Regions from separate parts of the Streptomyces sp. NPDC090025 genome, predicted to be linked through region 2. Evidence: riboswitches for the same ligand, from Rfam matches in the RefSeq annotation. Region 2 holds a riboswitch; each other region holds the start of a gene.
What was found. Region 2 has a riboswitch for cyclic di-AMP ahead of ACIPXM_RS17495 (transglycosylase family protein). Riboswitches for the same ligand answer to the same signal wherever they lie in the genome.
Positions count from the first base shown of each region.

Region 1: another riboswitch for cyclic di-AMP. It lies ahead of ACIPXM_RS27225 (peptidoglycan DD-metalloendopeptidase family protein); the one in region 2 lies ahead of ACIPXM_RS17495 (transglycosylase family protein).
Region 3: another riboswitch for cyclic di-AMP. It lies ahead of ACIPXM_RS28755 (C40 family peptidase); the one in region 2 lies ahead of ACIPXM_RS17495 (transglycosylase family protein).
Region 4: another riboswitch for cyclic di-AMP. It lies ahead of ACIPXM_RS06615 (M23 family metallopeptidase); the one in region 2 lies ahead of ACIPXM_RS17495 (transglycosylase family protein).

Region 1 is NZ_JBIVFL010000014.1:9,732-13,740, forward strand. Features, by position in the region: gene ACIPXM_RS27215 (STM4011 family radical SAM protein) at 1-147, shown strand, start outside; gene ACIPXM_RS27220 (SGNH/GDSL hydrolase family protein) at 158-958, opposite strand; gene ACIPXM_RS27225 (peptidoglycan DD-metalloendopeptidase family protein) at 1,144-2,148, opposite strand; cyclic di-AMP (ydaO/yuaA leader) riboswitch at 2,153-2,318, opposite strand; gene ACIPXM_RS27230 (tyrosine-protein phosphatase) at 2,693-3,490, shown strand; gene ACIPXM_RS27235 (DUF6126 family protein) at 3,513-3,668, opposite strand; gene ACIPXM_RS27240 (helix-turn-helix domain-containing protein) at 3,670-4,009, opposite strand, start outside.
Region 2 is NZ_JBIVFL010000006.1:300,167-304,175, reverse strand. Features, by position in the region: gene eno (phosphopyruvate hydratase) at 90-1,376, opposite strand; gene ACIPXM_RS17495 (transglycosylase family protein) at 1,710-2,453, opposite strand; cyclic di-AMP (ydaO/yuaA leader) riboswitch at 2,457-2,631, opposite strand; gene ACIPXM_RS17490 (transglycosylase family protein) at 2,889-3,923, opposite strand.
Region 3 is NZ_JBIVFL010000015.1:124,046-128,054, reverse strand. Features, by position in the region: gene ACIPXM_RS28770 (8-amino-7-oxononanoate synthase) at 1-832, shown strand, start outside; gene ACIPXM_RS28765 (hypothetical protein) at 896-1,507, shown strand; gene ACIPXM_RS28760 (ATP-binding protein) at 1,718-2,149, shown strand; gene ACIPXM_RS28755 (C40 family peptidase) at 2,290-2,766, opposite strand; cyclic di-AMP (ydaO/yuaA leader) riboswitch at 2,770-2,967, opposite strand; gene ACIPXM_RS28750 (hypothetical protein) at 3,283-3,567, opposite strand; partial or broken gene ACIPXM_RS28745 (ATP-dependent Clp protease proteolytic subunit) at 3,623-3,751, opposite strand; gene ACIPXM_RS28740 (ABC transporter permease) at 3,855-4,009, opposite strand, start outside.
Region 4 is NZ_JBIVFL010000002.1:120,822-124,830, reverse strand. Features, by position in the region: gene ACIPXM_RS06630 (GNAT family N-acetyltransferase) at 1-454, opposite strand, end outside; gene ACIPXM_RS06625 (HPr family phosphocarrier protein) at 629-910, shown strand; gene ACIPXM_RS06620 (GntR family transcriptional regulator) at 1,128-1,829, opposite strand; gene ACIPXM_RS06615 (M23 family metallopeptidase) at 1,979-2,749, opposite strand; cyclic di-AMP (ydaO/yuaA leader) riboswitch at 2,762-2,924, opposite strand; gene ACIPXM_RS06610 (M16 family metallopeptidase) at 3,149-4,009, opposite strand, start outside.

The DNA of each region.
Region 1 (4,009 bases), on a different contig from region 2:
GTGCACCTGGAGACGCTGCCGTTGTACGACGTGTTCGCGGGCGGTGTCCTCGAACGCGTCCCGGCGCGGGTCCCGGTGCCCGCTCCGGCGGCGGTCCCGGGCCTGTTCCCCCGGCCCGGGACGGCCCGCACCCTGCCCCTGCTCTGAGCCGGTCCGGTCAGAGCGGGAGCAGGTCCGGGCGCTTGGCCTCGACGTGGTCGCCGGAGCTCTCGCCGCGCAGCCGGCGCCCGATCCACGGGACCAGGTATTCGCGGGCCCAGTGGATGTCGTCCTTGCGGACCTCGAGGGTGCCGCGGAACGGCTGCGGCGGCCAGGGCTGCTCGGGGTCGGCCGGTACGCGCATCCCGAGGACCTGGGCGGCGCGCAGCGCGACCCGGGTGTGCCCCTCGGGCGACAGGTGGAGCCGGTCGTCGTCCCAGGCCCGGCGGTCCTGCACGGACCGCAGCGACCACAGGTCGAGCACCGGGCAGCCGTAGCGGTCGGCGATGGCGCGGACGTGCCCGTTGAAGGTGGCGATCTTGCCGCGCAGGTGCTTGAGCAGGATCACGTCACGGGTGTCGAAGCCGGTGGTCACCATGACGGTGCCGACGGCGGAGCTGAGGTCGGCCACCGCGCGCTCGAAGCGCTCGGCGACGTCGTCGGGGTCGGTGCCGGGGCGGATGATGTCGTTGCCCCCGGCGCAGAAGGTCACCAGGTCGGGGGCGAGTTCCTTCGCCCTCGGGACCTGCTCGGCGACGATCTGGTCGAGCAGTCGCCCCCGCACGGCGAGGTTCGCGTACCGGAAGTCGTCGTGCTCGGCCTCCGGCAGTTCGTCGGCGAGCAGGACCGCGAACCGGTCCGCCCAGCCGACGTACGTCCCATCGGGCCCGGGGTCCCCGACGCCCTCGGTGAAGCTGTCACCGATCGCCGCGTACGACCCGATCGCGCTGCTGTCTGTTGATCTCGAATCGTCTGCCACGGGAGCACATCTTTCCTCGCGGGATGTGACCTACGCGACCGTAAGGAGGGGTTGACGGCGGGTGACATATGCCACCGATAAAGACTTCGCCAAGCCGGAATACATCGGGGACACGCCGGACGTGCCGGAGGCCCGGCACAGGGTGCCGGGCCTCCGGGGTGTCCGCGTGGCGGGCTGATCCGGGATCAGATGCCCACGCCGTGCTGGCGCAGCGCGGCCAGCGGGTCGATGTCGGAGCCGTACTCCGGGCCGGTCCGCATCTCGAAGTGCAGGTGCGGTCCGGTGACGTTGCCGGTCGCTCCGGACAGGCCGATCTGCTGGCCGCCGCTGACGGTCTGGCCGGCGGAGACGGACAGCGAGGAGAGGTGGCCGTACTGCGAGAAGGTGCCGTCGGCGTGCTGGATGACGACCTGGTTGCCGTACGAGCCGCCCCAGCCGGCCGAGTAGACGGTGCCGGGTCCGACCGCGCGGACGGTGGTGCCGGAGGAGGCGATGAAGTCGACGCCGGTGTGGTAGCCGGAGGACCACATCGAGCCGGAGGCGCGGTACGGGGTGGAGATGCCGCCGTCGACCGGGGCGACCCAGCCGGAGGAGGAGGCCGTGCCGGCGGCGGACGAGTTCGACGACGCCGACGAGGAGGAAGAGGAAGCGGAGTCCGCGGCGGAGGACGCCGAGGAGCGGTCGGCGCCGCGCGAGGCGCGGCTCGGGGCCTCGTCGCCGTTCTTCGCGGAGCCGCTCTTGGCGGACGCGGTGGAGCGCTCGGCGGAGGCGGCCTTCGGCGCGGCGGCCTTGGCCGGGGCCTTGGCGGTGTTCTTGCCGCCGAGGGTGAGCTTCATGCCGGGCAGGATCAGCGAGGGGTTCTCGCCGACGATCTGGCGGTTGTCCTGGTAGAGCTTGTGCCAGCCGCCGGTGAGCTGGTGCTCGACGGCGATCTTGGACAGGTAGTCGCCGCGGACGACGGTGTACTGCTCGGCGGCCGGGGTCTTGGCCGCGGCCTTCGGGGCGGCGGCGGGCACGGCGGCGGCGACGGCCTGGCGGGGAGCGGCGGCCGGGGCGGCCTGCTCGGCGGCGTGCGCGCCGGTGGCGCCGATGAGCGGGAGGGCGACGACGGCGCCTCCGGTACCGGCGGCGACGAACCCGCGGGTGATCGGGTTGACCTTGGGACGGCGGTGCTTACCCTTCGCGGGCATGGCGAATTCCTCTCCGTCGCCTGCGAGGTGAGCTGTCGGGTTCGGACTGGAGATGTCCGGCCGCGCGGTCGCGCGGCTTCACCCCGAGCCGTTCTTCTCGGTCTCAGCTTCGAGGGATCGGCGTGGTACCTGGGTCCCCCGCTCCTGCCTGGTACGGGTGGGTGCGGATTCCGGTCGGCGGCAGGATTCGGCGGTCCGACCGGATTGAGCGCGACGCTAGACGAGCCGGGACGGCGGGAACAAGCCACGGGTTGCCTGGTTTTCGGTGGCAGCTGAATTCCGGCCGGAATTCCCGTCACCCTCCGTCGATGACGGTCCCTCGATTTCCCTTTGCCGGGGGGAATTTGGAAAAGATGATCAACCACGGTCCGTCACGGTTATGACGCTCCTCACGCCGCCGCGCTCATCTCCCCTGGAAACAGGGCGGCTTATACACAATCACCCAATCCGGACAGATCACCCATTCCAGTCCGATGGGGGTGCGGACGGGGCTCACCAGCCGTGATGATTGCCCCAGGAACCGATCGAGCGACCAGGAGCAACCGTGACACAAGCCACGACCGAGCCCGAACTCACCGGCGTACGCAACTTCCGCGACCTCGGCGGACTGCCGGCCTCCGACGGCCGGGCCGTCCGCCCGGGCCGGCTCTTCCGCAGCGGCCACCTGGCCCACGCCACTGCCGCGGACGCGGCCTTCCTCACCACCCTCGACCTGCACACCGTCTTCGATTTCCGCAACGAGGCGGACGTCCGGGTGGAGGGTCCGGACGTGGATCTTCCGGGTGTGCGGAACGTGAACATACCGCTGAACGACCCGGCGGACGGCAAGGAGTTCTGGCGGCTGGTTCGCGACGGTGACATCCAGCAGCTGCGCGAGATCCTGGGCGACGGCAAGGCCGCGGCCCGGATGACGGAGTCGTACCGGAAGATGGTCGTCCGGCGGACGGCCGAGCACAGCCGCATCCTGCACGCGATGGCCGAGGACAGCGTCCCCGCCCTGATGCACTGCGCGGCCGGGAAGGACCGGGCCGGGCTCGCGATCGCCATCGCGCTGCTCGCGGTCGGCGTGGACCGGTCGGCGATCGAGGCGGACTACGTGAAGTCCAACGCCCCGCACCGGCGCTACAAGGTGCAGCGCAGCTCCACCGCGCCGGACGCCATGTCGCCCGAGGTGATGGAGCTGCTCGCGCCGCTGTTCGACGCGCGGGTGGAGTATCTGCGCGGCGCCTTCGACATGATCGAGGAGACCTGGGGCTCGGTCGGCGCCTATCTCACCGAGGGCCTCCAGCTCGCGCCGAAGACCCTGGAGCGACTGCGCGAGCACCTGCTCACGGAGGCGTGAGCGAGGCCGCGCCCCGGCGGGACTACTGGTTCTGCGCGCCCATGGCGAACAGCAGGTAGAGGAAGGCGGCGAAGAGGTGGCCGGCGACCAGATAGGCGAAGAGCCGGAGCACCAGCCCCTTGGGGAACTTGCCCTCGCCGCGCTCCTCGCCGGTGACCGGTGCGGATTTCTCGGACATGTCAGTCCTTTCCGGGGTGTGTCGAGCCCCTGCCGCCGAGGCACAGCTCGGCGACGGGGCTCTGCAGCAGGGTGTGCACGAACAGCAGCTCGGCGCCGCCGCGGGTGGCGGCGCCGATCCGGTGCGGGGTGAACGAGTCGAAGTGCGCGCCGTCGCCCGGTTCGAGCACGTGCACGGCGTCGCCGAGCGCGAGCCGCACCCGGCCTTCGAGGACGTGGAGCCACTCCTCGCCCGGGTGGACCCGGACGATGTCGGCGCTGGTGGCGTACGGCACGTGCACCCGCAGCGCCTGCATGGCCCGGCCCGCGGCTCCGGCCGGCCGGTAGACCCAGCCGTCGGCC
Region 2 (4,009 bases):
CTCGGCTTCCCGTCGCCCGCCCTGCTCAGACGTACGTCCCCGCACACGGTACGGGACCGAGTGCGGGGACGTACGGATCAGTGCGGGTGTCAGCCCTTGAAGCGCGGGAAGGCGCTGCGGCCGGCGTAGACCGCGGCGTCGTCGAGGATCTCCTCGATGCGCAGCAGCTGGTTGTACTTGGCGACGCGCTCGGAGCGGGCCGGGGCGCCGGTCTTGATCTGGCCGCAGTTGGTGGCGACGGCCAGGTCGGCGATGGTGACGTCCTCGGTCTCGCCGGAGCGGTGCGACATCATGCACTTGAAGCCGCTGCGCTGGGCCATCTCGACGGCGTCCAGGGTCTCGGTCAGCGAACCGATCTGGTTGACCTTGACCAGGAGGGCGTTGGCGCTGCCCTCCTCGATGCCGCGGGCGAGGCGCTCCGGGTTGGTGACGAACAGGTCGTCGCCGACGAGCTGCACCTTGGCGCCGAGCTTGTCGGTGATGACCTTCCAGCCGGCCCAGTCGTCCTCGAACAGCGGGTCCTCGATGGAGACCAGCGGGTACGCGGCGACGAGCTCCTCGTAGTACTCGGTCATCTCGGCGGCCGAGCGGGACTTGCCCTCGAACTCGTACTTGCCGTCCTTGTAGAACTCGGAGGCGGCGCAGTCGAGGGCGAGCGCGATGTCCTTGCCGGGGACGTAGCCGGCCTGCTTGATGGCCTCGACGATGAGGTCGAGGGCGGCGCGGTTGGAGTCCAGGTTCGGGGCGAAGCCGCCCTCGTCGCCGAGACCGGTCGACAGCCCCTTGGTCTTCAGGACGGACTTGAGGGTGTGGTAGACCTCGGTGCCCCAGCGCAGGGCCTCGGAGAACGACTCGGCGCCGATCGGCGCGATCATGAACTCCTGGATGTCCACGTTGGAGTCGGCGTGCGAGCCGCCGTTCAGGATGTTCATCATCGGAACGGGCAGCAGGTGCGCGTTCGGGCCGCCGAGGTAGCGGAAGAGCGGCAGGTCGGACGCCTCGGAGGCGGCGTGCGCGACGGCGAGGGAGACGCCGAGGATGGCGTTGGCGCCGAGCGAGGACTTGTCCGGGGTGGCGTCCAGGTCGAACATCGCCTGGTCGATCAGACGCTGCTCGGTGGCGTCGTAGCCGACCAGCTCGGGGCCGATCTGCTCGATGACGGCGAGAACGGCCTTCTCCACGCCCTTGCCCTGGTAACGGTTGGGGTCACCGTCGCGGAGCTCGAGGGCCTCGAACGCACCGGTGGAAGCACCGGACGGAACAGCAGCACGACCGGTGCTGCCGTCGTCGAGGCCGACCTCGACCTCGACCGTGGGGTTGCCTCGGGAGTCCAGGATTTCCCGGGCTACGACGACGTCGATGGACGGCACGAGCATCTCCTTCTGGGATGTGACGCTGGTTGTGACGCATGCGGCAAGGTCTCGTTCGCCTTGCGACAAGAGCCTAACCGGCTCAGCGGGTCCGGCCAGCCGGGCGACCGCCCGCTGGGACGAAAAAGGACCCAAGGGCATGCATTTAGAGGCGAAAGGCCCAAGACCTACTGATCGGTAACGGACCGGCGGCCCGGAACCCGGCCGGGGACCCGGCCGGGAACCCCGTACCGGCGGGGCCCTGGCATGGGAAACCCCGGTCCGGAGCGCACGGGGGAAGGGCGCTCCGGACCGGGGTGGTCACCGCGGGGTCGTCAGGGGCGCGATGCGCCCCTCAGCTCACTTCAGGTGGAGCTGCTGACCCGGGTAGATGAGGTCGGCGTCCTGGACGACGTCCTTGTTCAGCTGGAACAGCTTCTGCCAGCCGCCCTTGACGCCGTGCGCCTGGGCGATCTTGCTCAGCGTGTCGCCGGCCACGACCTTGTACTCGCCGTCACCCTTCTTGACCGTCTTGCCGGTGGGCGTGGTGACGGTCTTCTGCGAGGTGCTCGGCTTGGCGCTCGGGGTGCTCTTCGGCGCCTGGCGCTGCTCGCTGCGGGTGGTCGGCTGCTGCGTGCTGCGCTTGGTGGAGTTCTTGGCGGAGCTCGACGGCTTCGAGGCGCTGCCGGAGTCGTTCGAGGAGGAGGACGAGGAGCCGCCGCCGTTGTACGAGGCGCCGGAGAGGCCCACGCCACAGCTCGGCCAGGCGCCCTTGCCCTGGCCCGCGAGGACCTTCTCGGCGATGGCGATCTGCTGCGACTTCGAAGCCTGGTTGGCGGTCGAGGCGTAGGCGGTGCCGCCGTACGCGGCCCAGGTGGAGGCCGAGAACTGCAGGCCGCCGTAGTAGCCGTTGCCCGTGTTGATGGACCAGTTGCCGCCGGACTCGCACTGCGCGACCCGGTCCCACTCGGAGGCGGTGGCGGCGTTGGCGGAGCCCGCGGTCATCAGCGGGGCGGCGACGGCGACGCCCGCCACACCGGCGAGCGTGACGACGCGGGTGGCCTTGGAGGGACGACGGTGTTTGCCCTTGCCGGAAAGCAGCATGGAAATTCTCCTCACCGACGCCTACGAGGTGAGCTGTCGGGTTCGGGCGTAGTGAGTTGCCCGGCCGCGTGACCTAGCACGCGGCTTCACCCCAAGCCGATCGTCGGCCGTCTGTCTCAACGGCCGGGGCCGGCACTTACCTTGGGTCCCCCGCTCCTGCCTACGGCGCTTGCGCGACGACTGTTCCCGTCGGGCCGGCGGCAGGATTCGGCGTTCCGGTGACGGGGCCCGCGGTGGCGAGCGGTGACGACCGTAGACACAAGCCCGGGAGAAGTTCAAAGACCATCAACCCGGAAAAATCGCCCCTACTTGCGCCCCGTCAGCTGCTGTTTGCGCAGGTGAGGGGCGAAGCGGGCAAAGTTTGCGGACGTGACACGCCAGTTCGGCAAGAGAGACCCATGTCTCACTTACGCAGAACGGACATTCAGGGACTGACTACCCCTCGGACGGAACCGCCCCGGATCCCAACTCAAGGCTCTGACCAGGGAGGATGAGGTCGGGGTCGGATCCGACCGTGTTCTTGTTGGCGTCATAGAGCGCCGTCCAGCCGCCGGTGAGGCCGTTGTCGTGTGCGATCGCCGAGAGGCTGTCGCCCGGCCTGACGGTGTATTCGTCCGCCTTGTCCGTCTTGTCGGAGCCGAGCACCCCGCCGAGCCCACTCCCCGGCGCCTTACCGTCGGTTGCGTCACCCTTCACCCCGTCAGTCGGAGCGGCATGCCGTCCGGAATCAGAGCTGTTGCCCGGGATGCCCGATTCATCTGTCGCGGCGTCACCCCGGTGCTTGCCGTTACCGGGGGTCGCGGACGCATCCGGCGTTCCGGACGTTCCCGGCGTACCGGGCGTCACCGATGAGCCCGGCGTGCCCGGCGTGCCCGGCGTGCCCGGCGATACGGGTGTGGTGGGCGTGCCGGGAGTGGCGGGCGTGGTCGGAGTCACCGTGGAGCCCGGGGTGCCCGGCGTGGTGGGCGTACCCGGAGTGGTGGGTGTGCCCGGGGTGGTGGGCGTCGCCGGTCCGGTGGCCGGTGCGGACGGGGTCGCCGTACGACCGTCGGCACCGCTGCCGGGGGCGGCCGGGGTGGCGGGTCCGGCGGGCAGGCCGGAGGTGCGGTTCGACTCGCCGACCGGGCCGGTGGCGCGCGGGGCGGTGCCGGGGCCGGGGTGCACGGCGGGCTTCTTGCCGTCGTGCGTCAGTCCGGCGATCGGGGCGCAGGTGGCCCACTGGGTGTCACCGGCCGCGAAGGCGCGGTCCGCGACGGCGATCTGCTGGGCGCGGCTGGCCAGGTCGGCGCTGGGCGCGTAGGCGAGGCCGCCGTGCCGCTCCCAGCTCTCCTGGGTGAACTGCAGGCCGCCGTAGAGGCCGTTGCCGAGGTTGGCGCTCCAGGCGCCGCCCGACTCGCATTCGGCGACCCGGTCCCAGGTCGGGGCATCGGCGGCGGAGGCGGAGCCGGTGGCGAGCAACGGCAGTGCCATGGCCGATCCGGTGACTCCCGCCGCGACGACGAGGGCGGGGGCCTGGCGGGGTCTGCGGTGACGTCCGTTCCCGGAGCGCATGCGGA
Region 3 (4,009 bases), on a different contig from region 2:
GGCGCTGACCGCGCTGTCCGACCGGGACGGGATCGTCGTCTCCGACGCGGGCAACCACGCCTCGATCGTGGACGGCTGCCGCCTCGCCAGGGCCGAGACCGCCATCGTCCCGCACGCCGACCCGGCCGCCGTCGCCAAGACCCTCGCCGCCCATCCCGGCCGCCGGGCCCTGGTGGTCAGCGACTCGGTGTTCTCGGTGGACGGCGACCAGGCGCCGCTCGGCGCCCTCGCGGCGGCCTGCCGGGCGCACGGCGCGGCCCTGGTCGTGGACGACGCCCACGGCTTCGGGGTGCTCGGCGACGGCGGGCGCGGCGCGGTGCACGCGGCGGGCCTCGCGGGCGCGCCCGACGTGGTGGCGACACTGACCCTGTCCAAGTCCCTGGGCAGCCAGGGCGGCGCGGTGCTCGGCCCGGCCCGGGTGATCGAGCACCTGGTCAACGCCGCCCGCACCTTCATCTTCGACACCGGTCTCGCCCCGGCCGCGGCGGGCGGCGCGCTCGCCGCGCTGCGCCTGATCGCCGCCGAACCCGGCCTGGCCGGACGGGCCCGTACGGTCGCGAGCACCCTGCACCGGCGGCTCACCGAGGCCGGGCTCACCGCCGTACGGCCCGACGCGGCCGTCGTCTCGGTGCGCGCCCCCGGCCCGGCCGAGGCGCTGCGCTGGGCCGCCGACTGCCGGGAACTCGGCCTCGGCGTGGGCTGCTTCCGGCCGCCGTCGGTGCCCGACGGCATCTCCCGGCTGCGGCTCACCGCCCGCGCCGACCTCACCGGTGCGGAGATCGAGCGGGCGGTCGCGACGATCGTGCGGACGGCGCCGGAGGGCGCCCGCTGAGCCGGGCGGCGTCCGGCCCCTCGGGCCGGGCCGGTTGTCAGTGGGGCTCGCTAGCTTGATCGCATGAGTTCTTCGCTGAGCGTGTATCTGATCGATCCCAAGGCGGCCCGGGCCCTGGTGGGTTCCGGCGACCAGTCGCTGCTCGACGTGGTCCGGGAGAACTTCGCGGCGGACCTGGCGTCGGACGACGACTGGTTCTCCGCGGAGATCGAGGACGGCGCGCCCACCGCGTTCGAGGCGCTGACCGCGGTGGTGCGGGGCGGGCCCTTCGAGGCGGCGCGGCACCACTCCTTCCCGTACGGCTACGCGTACAAGCGGCTGTGCTCGCTCACCGGTTCCTTCCTCGACAACTCGGCGTTCTCGCCGTTCCGCGGTGACTGGCTGGAGGTCGTCGACGAGGGTCTGACGGCGCTGCGGATCACGGCGGTGTCGGTGGCCGAGTTCGGCTACGGAGGCGGGCTTCCGCAGCCGATACCGCGGGACGACCTGCCGCGCTGCGGCGAGTGGACCCACGAGCAGTGCCTGGCGGCACTGGAGCAGTTCGAGCGGACGAAGGAGGCCGGGCACGCGCCGCCGCTCGACCCCGAGGTGGTGGCGGCCGTGCGGGACGTGACGGGCTGGCTGCGGCACGCGGCGGCGCGGCCGGGCTTCGGGGTGATCGGCTTCGTCTCATGAGCGGGGCGCTGCGCCGGACGGCGGGCCGACGCCCGGGAGTCCCCGACCGGTGCGGGCAGGAACGATCCGGTCGCCCGTCGGACGCTTCACCGCTTCGGGCGACAGATATCCGTATATCTGGTGGATCGCCTCCCGCGGGCCCGGCATCGGTGGCAGTCTGACGCGCAGTGCAGTCCGGGCGTCGCCCGGTGGGAAAGGGACGGCGTCGCCATGGCAGACCTCCAGGAAGCAACCGTCACGCTGCCGAGCGACCCCGCGTCGGTCTCCGTCGCGCGGCGGTACGTCGCGGAGGTGCTGTCCTCCTGGGGCCTCGGTGACGCGACCGGTCTGGCGGACACGATCCGGCTGATCGTGTCGGAACTGGCGACCAACGCCGTACAGCACACCTTCGGGCAGTCGCCCACCTTCACGGTCGACCTGCGTCTGGAGGAGGACGAGCGGCTGCGGATCGGGGTGACCGACAGTCACCCGCGCTGGCCGCAGCGGCTGCCGGCCGCCGTCCAGCAGGACAACGGGCGCGGGATGGTGATCATCCGCTCGCTCGCGGCGGAGGCGGGCGGCAGGCTGTCCGTGACGCCGACCCCGGAGGGCGGCAAGACGGTGTGGATCGCGCTGCCGTGGCGGGCCGTGGTGCCGAGCTGACCGCAGCACCGGACAAGGCGCCCGGACGTGTAGGGCCCGGAGGCTTGGGGCCCGGAGGCCCGGGGGCCCGGGGGCCCGGCGGCCGGGTGCTCCTGGGACGGGAGCAGCGGGCCACCGGGCGTCCCGGTGGACGGAGCGGGTCAGCGGACCCGGCCGTAGTAGACCTTCGACGACCAGATCCGCTCCAGCTTCACCCAGGAACCCGTCTTGGGGGAGTGCCAGATCTTGTTGTCACCCGCGTAGATACCGACGTGGTAGACCCTCCCGCCGGAGTGGAAGAAGACCAGGTCCCCCTTCTGCCTGCTGCCCGACGAGATGTGCCGGGTCTTGTTGTACTGCTGCTGCGCGGTGCGGGGCAGCGTCTTGCCCGCCTTCTTGTACGAGTAGAGCGTGAGCCCCGAGCAGTCGAACCTGGTGGGTCCGGCCGCGCCGTACTTGTAGGGCGATCCCTTCTTCGAGGCCGCGATGTTCAGCGCCTTGTTCGCGTAGGACGTGGCGGCCTGGGCCTCCGGCGCCGCTCCTGGGGCGAGCAGCGTGCCGCCGACGGCGGCGAGGGTGAGAGCCGAGACGGCTCCGGCCCGGGACAGCAGGGACGGGACATGTTTCTGCGCAGTCATGCGCAACCCTTCGTCAGCCGCCTGCGAAGGATGACCTGTCGGGTTCGGGCTGGCGAAGTTGCCCGGCCGCTCGCACGGCTTCACCCCGAGGAACGTCCGCACTGCTCGGACGTCCCGTACTGCTCGGGTCCTCCACTCCTGCCGATCCACTCCTGTCGACCAGTCGTCCGGGACGGCGGCAGGACTCGGCGTCCGCCCGGACCGCCCCGCCGTGGGTGGCGGGGGCTTGTCGTCGACGAGGATCTTGACCCACGGGCAGGGCGAAATCCGAGCTGAAACGGCGATATGTGAGGCTCCTCACGACTGATCCATTCGAGTGGACAGTCAGGTTTCGCGATCTTCGGAGGTTTGGCCGACGAGCCTCCCACCAGCGGCGGAACGCAATATTCCGCCAAATGCGTCTACCTGTTGCGCAACTCTCGGGGATCCTCTGTCGACAGATCGACTACACCGAACGGGGGAGGGAATCTGCCGCTCCGGTGCTCCGTGTGGACCTCGACACGACACGCGTGACTGTCAACTGGCCCTGACTTCGCGGAGGGTGACCCGGTCCGATCGGCGGGCTCCGTCCAACACCCTGAGCGCACGCGCCAATGCCTCCGCGTGGACCTCGCTCTCGCCCCGCAGACGCATGAGGGTGAGCGCGTCCCGCAGGGCCGATGCGCGCCCGACCAGGGCCTGGGCCGCCCGGAGCGCCCCATAGGTATGCGAGCTCCTGGATGGATTGATCCGCCCGAGCAGGTCGACGACTTCGAGGTGGGCGTCGACGAACTCGCCCTCGGCGCGGGTCAACGCGGGCAGCGGCGGGCGCGTCGAGCACCGTCGTACGGCTCAGCTCGGCGTCGATCAGAGCGCGGTCCCGGCCGGTGTGCCCGGCGAGCAGCCCGATGGCCAGCTCCCGCTGGCGCGGCAATTCCCCGGCCTGGATGCCGAGATCGCTGTGCCGGCCCCGCAACGGCTCGTCGAGCGACGGCTCCTGGAGCACGATCCGGGCGCCCGGCAGGGCGAGGCGCCGCCCCGGGGTGCCGGCCGCGAGCAGCACGATCCGCTCGGCGAGCAGCTTCTCGTACGGGTCGAGGGTGCAGGGGTCAGCCGACCGGGGCCGCCGCCGGGGCTCCGGACGGCGCCGGGGTGCCGGTGTCCGGCGTGCCCGGGGATCCGGCCGACCGGCCCGCCGCGCGCCGACCGCCGATCAGCACGGCCGCGAGACCGGCCGCCGCCCACAGCGCCAGGATCAGCAGCG
Region 4 (4,009 bases), on a different contig from region 2:
CGCGCTCGCGGGCGACGGCCGCGATGTGTTCGAGCAGTGCGGAGGCGACGCCGCGGCCCTGATGGGCGTCCTGGACGAGGAAGGCGACCTCGGCCTCGTCGGCGGGGGCGGAGGCGGGGCGGCCGAGGTCGTTGATCCGGTCGTAGCGCACGGTGGCGATGAACTCGCCGCCGACGGTGGCGGCGAGTCCGACCCGGTCGACGAAGTCGTGGTGGGTGAAGCGGTGCACGTCCTTGGCGGAGAGCCGCGGGTAGGGTGCGAAGAAGCGGTAGTACTTCGACTCGTCGGAGACCTGCTCGTAGAAGCTGACCAGGCGGTCGGCGTCGTCGGCGGTGATCGGGCGGATCCGGGCCGTGCCGCCGTCGCGCAGGACCACGTCCGCTTCCCAGTGGTCGGGATAGGCGTGTTCCGACGCTTGTGACTGCCCGTGTGACTGCCCAGCGGCGCTCTGCATGGGGCCAGCCTACGGCCGGGGTCCGACAGCGGCACCGGTCGCGCGGGTGGTGCTCGGCATGCAAGGTAGGGAGGGCCGAACGGCCGTCCCGGAGGGGTCCAAGGTCGGCACGAGCACGTCGTCACCCGTGAGAGACTGGTCTAGACAACCGCTGAAAGTTGAAGGGCAACCACCATGGCTGAGCGCCGCGTCAACGTCGGCTGGGCCGAGGGCCTGCACGCCCGCCCCGCCTCCATCTTCGTCCGTGCCGCCACGGCCGCCGGCGTCCCCGTGACGATCGCCAAGGCCGACGGCAACCCGGTCAACGCCGCGTCCATGCTCGCGGTGCTCGGCCTGGGTGCCCAGGGCGGCGAGGAGATCGTGCTCGCTTCGGACGCCGATGGCTCCGAGGCCGCGCTCGACCGCCTGGCGAAGCTGGTCGCCGAGGGTCTCGAGGAGCTCCCCGAGACCGTCTGACCCGTCCTCCCCGACGACGGTCATGACACGGCCGTGTCCCCCGGTTCTCCGGCGGGCACGGCCGTTTCTCTTTTCCGGTCTCTTTTTCGGGCCGGAACGGAACCCGGCCCGGGGCGGGGATCCGAAATAGCGGAATTCAGCGCGCTCCGGGCACCCGAAAACACCACCCGGAATTCCCGCCTCTTTTGTATACGGGCTCCGTTATACGGGCTCCGTGTTAATTCCGGGGTCCCGCGCTGTTGACGGCATGTTGCGAAACCCTCACGCCCTTCCGGCCGGTCCGGTCCGCGCGCTCCGCCCGTTTCAGCCGGTGCAGGGCCGCCGCCCGCTCGCCGTGCAGCGCGGTGAGCGCGCGGGCCCGTTCGGCGTCCCGCCGGGCCACGGCGTCGACGATGGCGCCGTGCTCGGCCCACGCCTCGACCGGCCGGGCGGTCGGCTCGACCACGTACATCCAGGCGATCTTGTGCCGCAGCTGGGTGAGCAGCGCGCCGAGCGGCGGGCTGCCCGCGGCCTGGGCCAGGGTCTCGTGGAACCAGCCGCCGAGTGCGGCCAGATCGGCGCCGCCGCCCCTGCGGGCCCGTTCCTGGCCCAGCCTGACCAGGCCGCGCAGCACCTTGAGGTGGGCGTCGGTGCGGCGCTGGGCGGCCCGCGCGGCGCCCAGCGGTTCGAGCAGCGCGCGCATGTCGAGGAGGTCGGCGGCCTCACGCTCGGTGGGCTCGGCGACCTGCGCCCCGGCGTGCCTGCGGCTGACCACGAAGCCCTCGGACTCCAGGGTGCGCAGCGCCTCGCGGACCGGGACCCGGGAGACGCCGTAGCGGCGGGCGAGCTGCTCCTCGGTGAGTCTGGCGCCGCGCGGATACACCCCGGTGACGATGTCGTCCCGGATCGCCGTGCATACCGAGTGCGCCGGAACGCGCATGTCCGACCTCCGCTTCCGTGAAATTCCCACCGCGTTCCCGCGACTCTATTGCAGGACGCCGGAAATTCCGACGGTGCCTGGTGACAAGGAATGCAAAAAGCCCCGGCTCACGGGGAGCCGGGGCTTTCTGGTGCCTGGTGCGCGGTGGGTCAGACGTTGACGCCGCGGGCCCGGAGGTAGGAGACCGGGTTGATGTCGGAGCCGTACTCCGGGCTGGTGCGCGCCTCGAAGTGGAGGTGCGGGCCGGTGGAGTTGCCGGAGGAGCCGGAGATGCCGATCCGGTCGCCGGGGGTGACGTGCTGGCCGACCGAGACCGTGATGCCGGAGAGGTGGCCGTACTGGGTGTACGTGCCGTCGGTCATCCGGATCACGATGTTGTTGCCGTAGGCGCCGCCCCAGCCGGTCTCGACGACGGTGCCGGAGCCGACGGAGACGACGGTGCTGCCGTAGGCCGCGTGGAAGTCGATGCCGGAGTGGCTGCCGGAGGACCAGAGCGAGCCGCCGGTCTTGTAGCCGGTGGTCACGTACGAGCCGGCGACGGGGAGCTGGAAGGAGGCGAGGCGCTTGCGCTCGGCCTCGCGGGCGGCGCGCTCCTTGGCCTGGCGGAGCTCCTTGGCGCGGGCCTCGGCCTTGCGCTTGGCCTCGGCGGCGGCCTTGATCCGGGCGGCTTCCTCGGCGGCGGCCTTCTCCTGGGCGGCGACCTGGGCGTCGACGCGCTCGGTGAGGGTCTCCGCGGCGATCACCTGGGTGAGGCCGGTGTCCTCGGGAGAGGGGCGCTCGGGCTCCGCGGCGAGCGCCGGGGAGGCGAGGGTGCCGATGACGCCGGTGGTGGCCAGTGTCGCGACGCCGGCGATGCCCGCACTGCGGCGCGCCATCCGGCTCGGACCACGATGCTTCCCGGTGGCACGGGTGAACGCCATGTAGTGGCTGATCCTTTCCTTCCCTCTCGCCTACCGGGTTAGCTGACGGGTTCGGAGCAGGAAGGTCTCCTACGGGCCCCTCCGCCTGAGCGAAGGCGTCCGATTCACCCCAGGGACTGCGTGGGTCCCCGGCTCCCCAGGCTCGCGCCTGACGGGGACTCGGCGATGACTGTCCGATGCCGCGGGCGCGGCGTCGTACGACGGGCGGACAGTCGGGTTGACGCTAGGCCGATCGTGCGTCAATCACCAAACAGACACGCCTGTTTGTAAGACATGCCACAGGGCATTCAGTCACACTCATCGGCAATCCGGACAAATCACCCAAAGATGAAGGACCCTGGCGAAGTGCATCGCCAGGGTCCTTCCTTCGTACGCCGCGCGCGCGGGGCGGCGGTCCAATCAGCCGGTGACGACCGTCACTTCACCGATGCCGAGGGCCCGCACCGGCTCCGCGATCTGCGCGGCGTCGCCGACGAGCACCGTGACGAGCCGGTCCACCGGGAAGGCGTTGACGACCGCGGCGGTCGCCTCCACCGTGCCGGTGCGCGCCAGCTGCGCGTACAACCGGGCCTGGTAGTCGTCCGGGAGGTGCTGCTCGACCTGGTCGGCGAGGGTCGCGGCGACCGAGGCGGCCGTCTCGTACTTGAGCGGCGCCACCCCCACCAGGTTCTGCACGGCGACGTCCCGCTCGGCGTCCGTCAGACCCTCGGCGGCGAGGGTGCGCAGCACCTTCCACAGGTCGTCAAGTGCCGGACCGGTGTTGGGGGTGTCGACCGAGCCGCTGATGGCCAGCATCGAGGCGCCGTGGCCCTCGTCGTCGGACCGCAGCACCTGGCCGAAGGCCCGCACGCCGTACGTGTAGCCCTTCTCCTCGCGCAGCACGCGGTCGAGGCGCGAGGTGAGGGTGCCGCCGAGGCAGTACGTGCCGAGCACCTGGGCCGCCCACACGCTGTCATGGCGGTCCGCGCCGACGCGGCCGATGAGCAGCTGCGTCTGGACGGCGCCGGGCCGGTCCACGATGACGACACGGCCGGTGTCGTCGGCCGTGATCGGCGGCATCGGGCGGGGCGCGGCGGGCTTGCCGCTCCAGCCGCCCAGGGTGTCGGCGAGGACCTGGTCCAGGTCGACGCCGGTGAGGTCGCCGACCACCACGGCGGTGGCGGTGGCCGGGCGCAGGTGCGCCTCGTAGAAGGCGCGGACGGCGGCGGCGTCGATCGCCGACACCGTCTCCTCGGTGCCCTGGCGCGGCCGGGACATCCG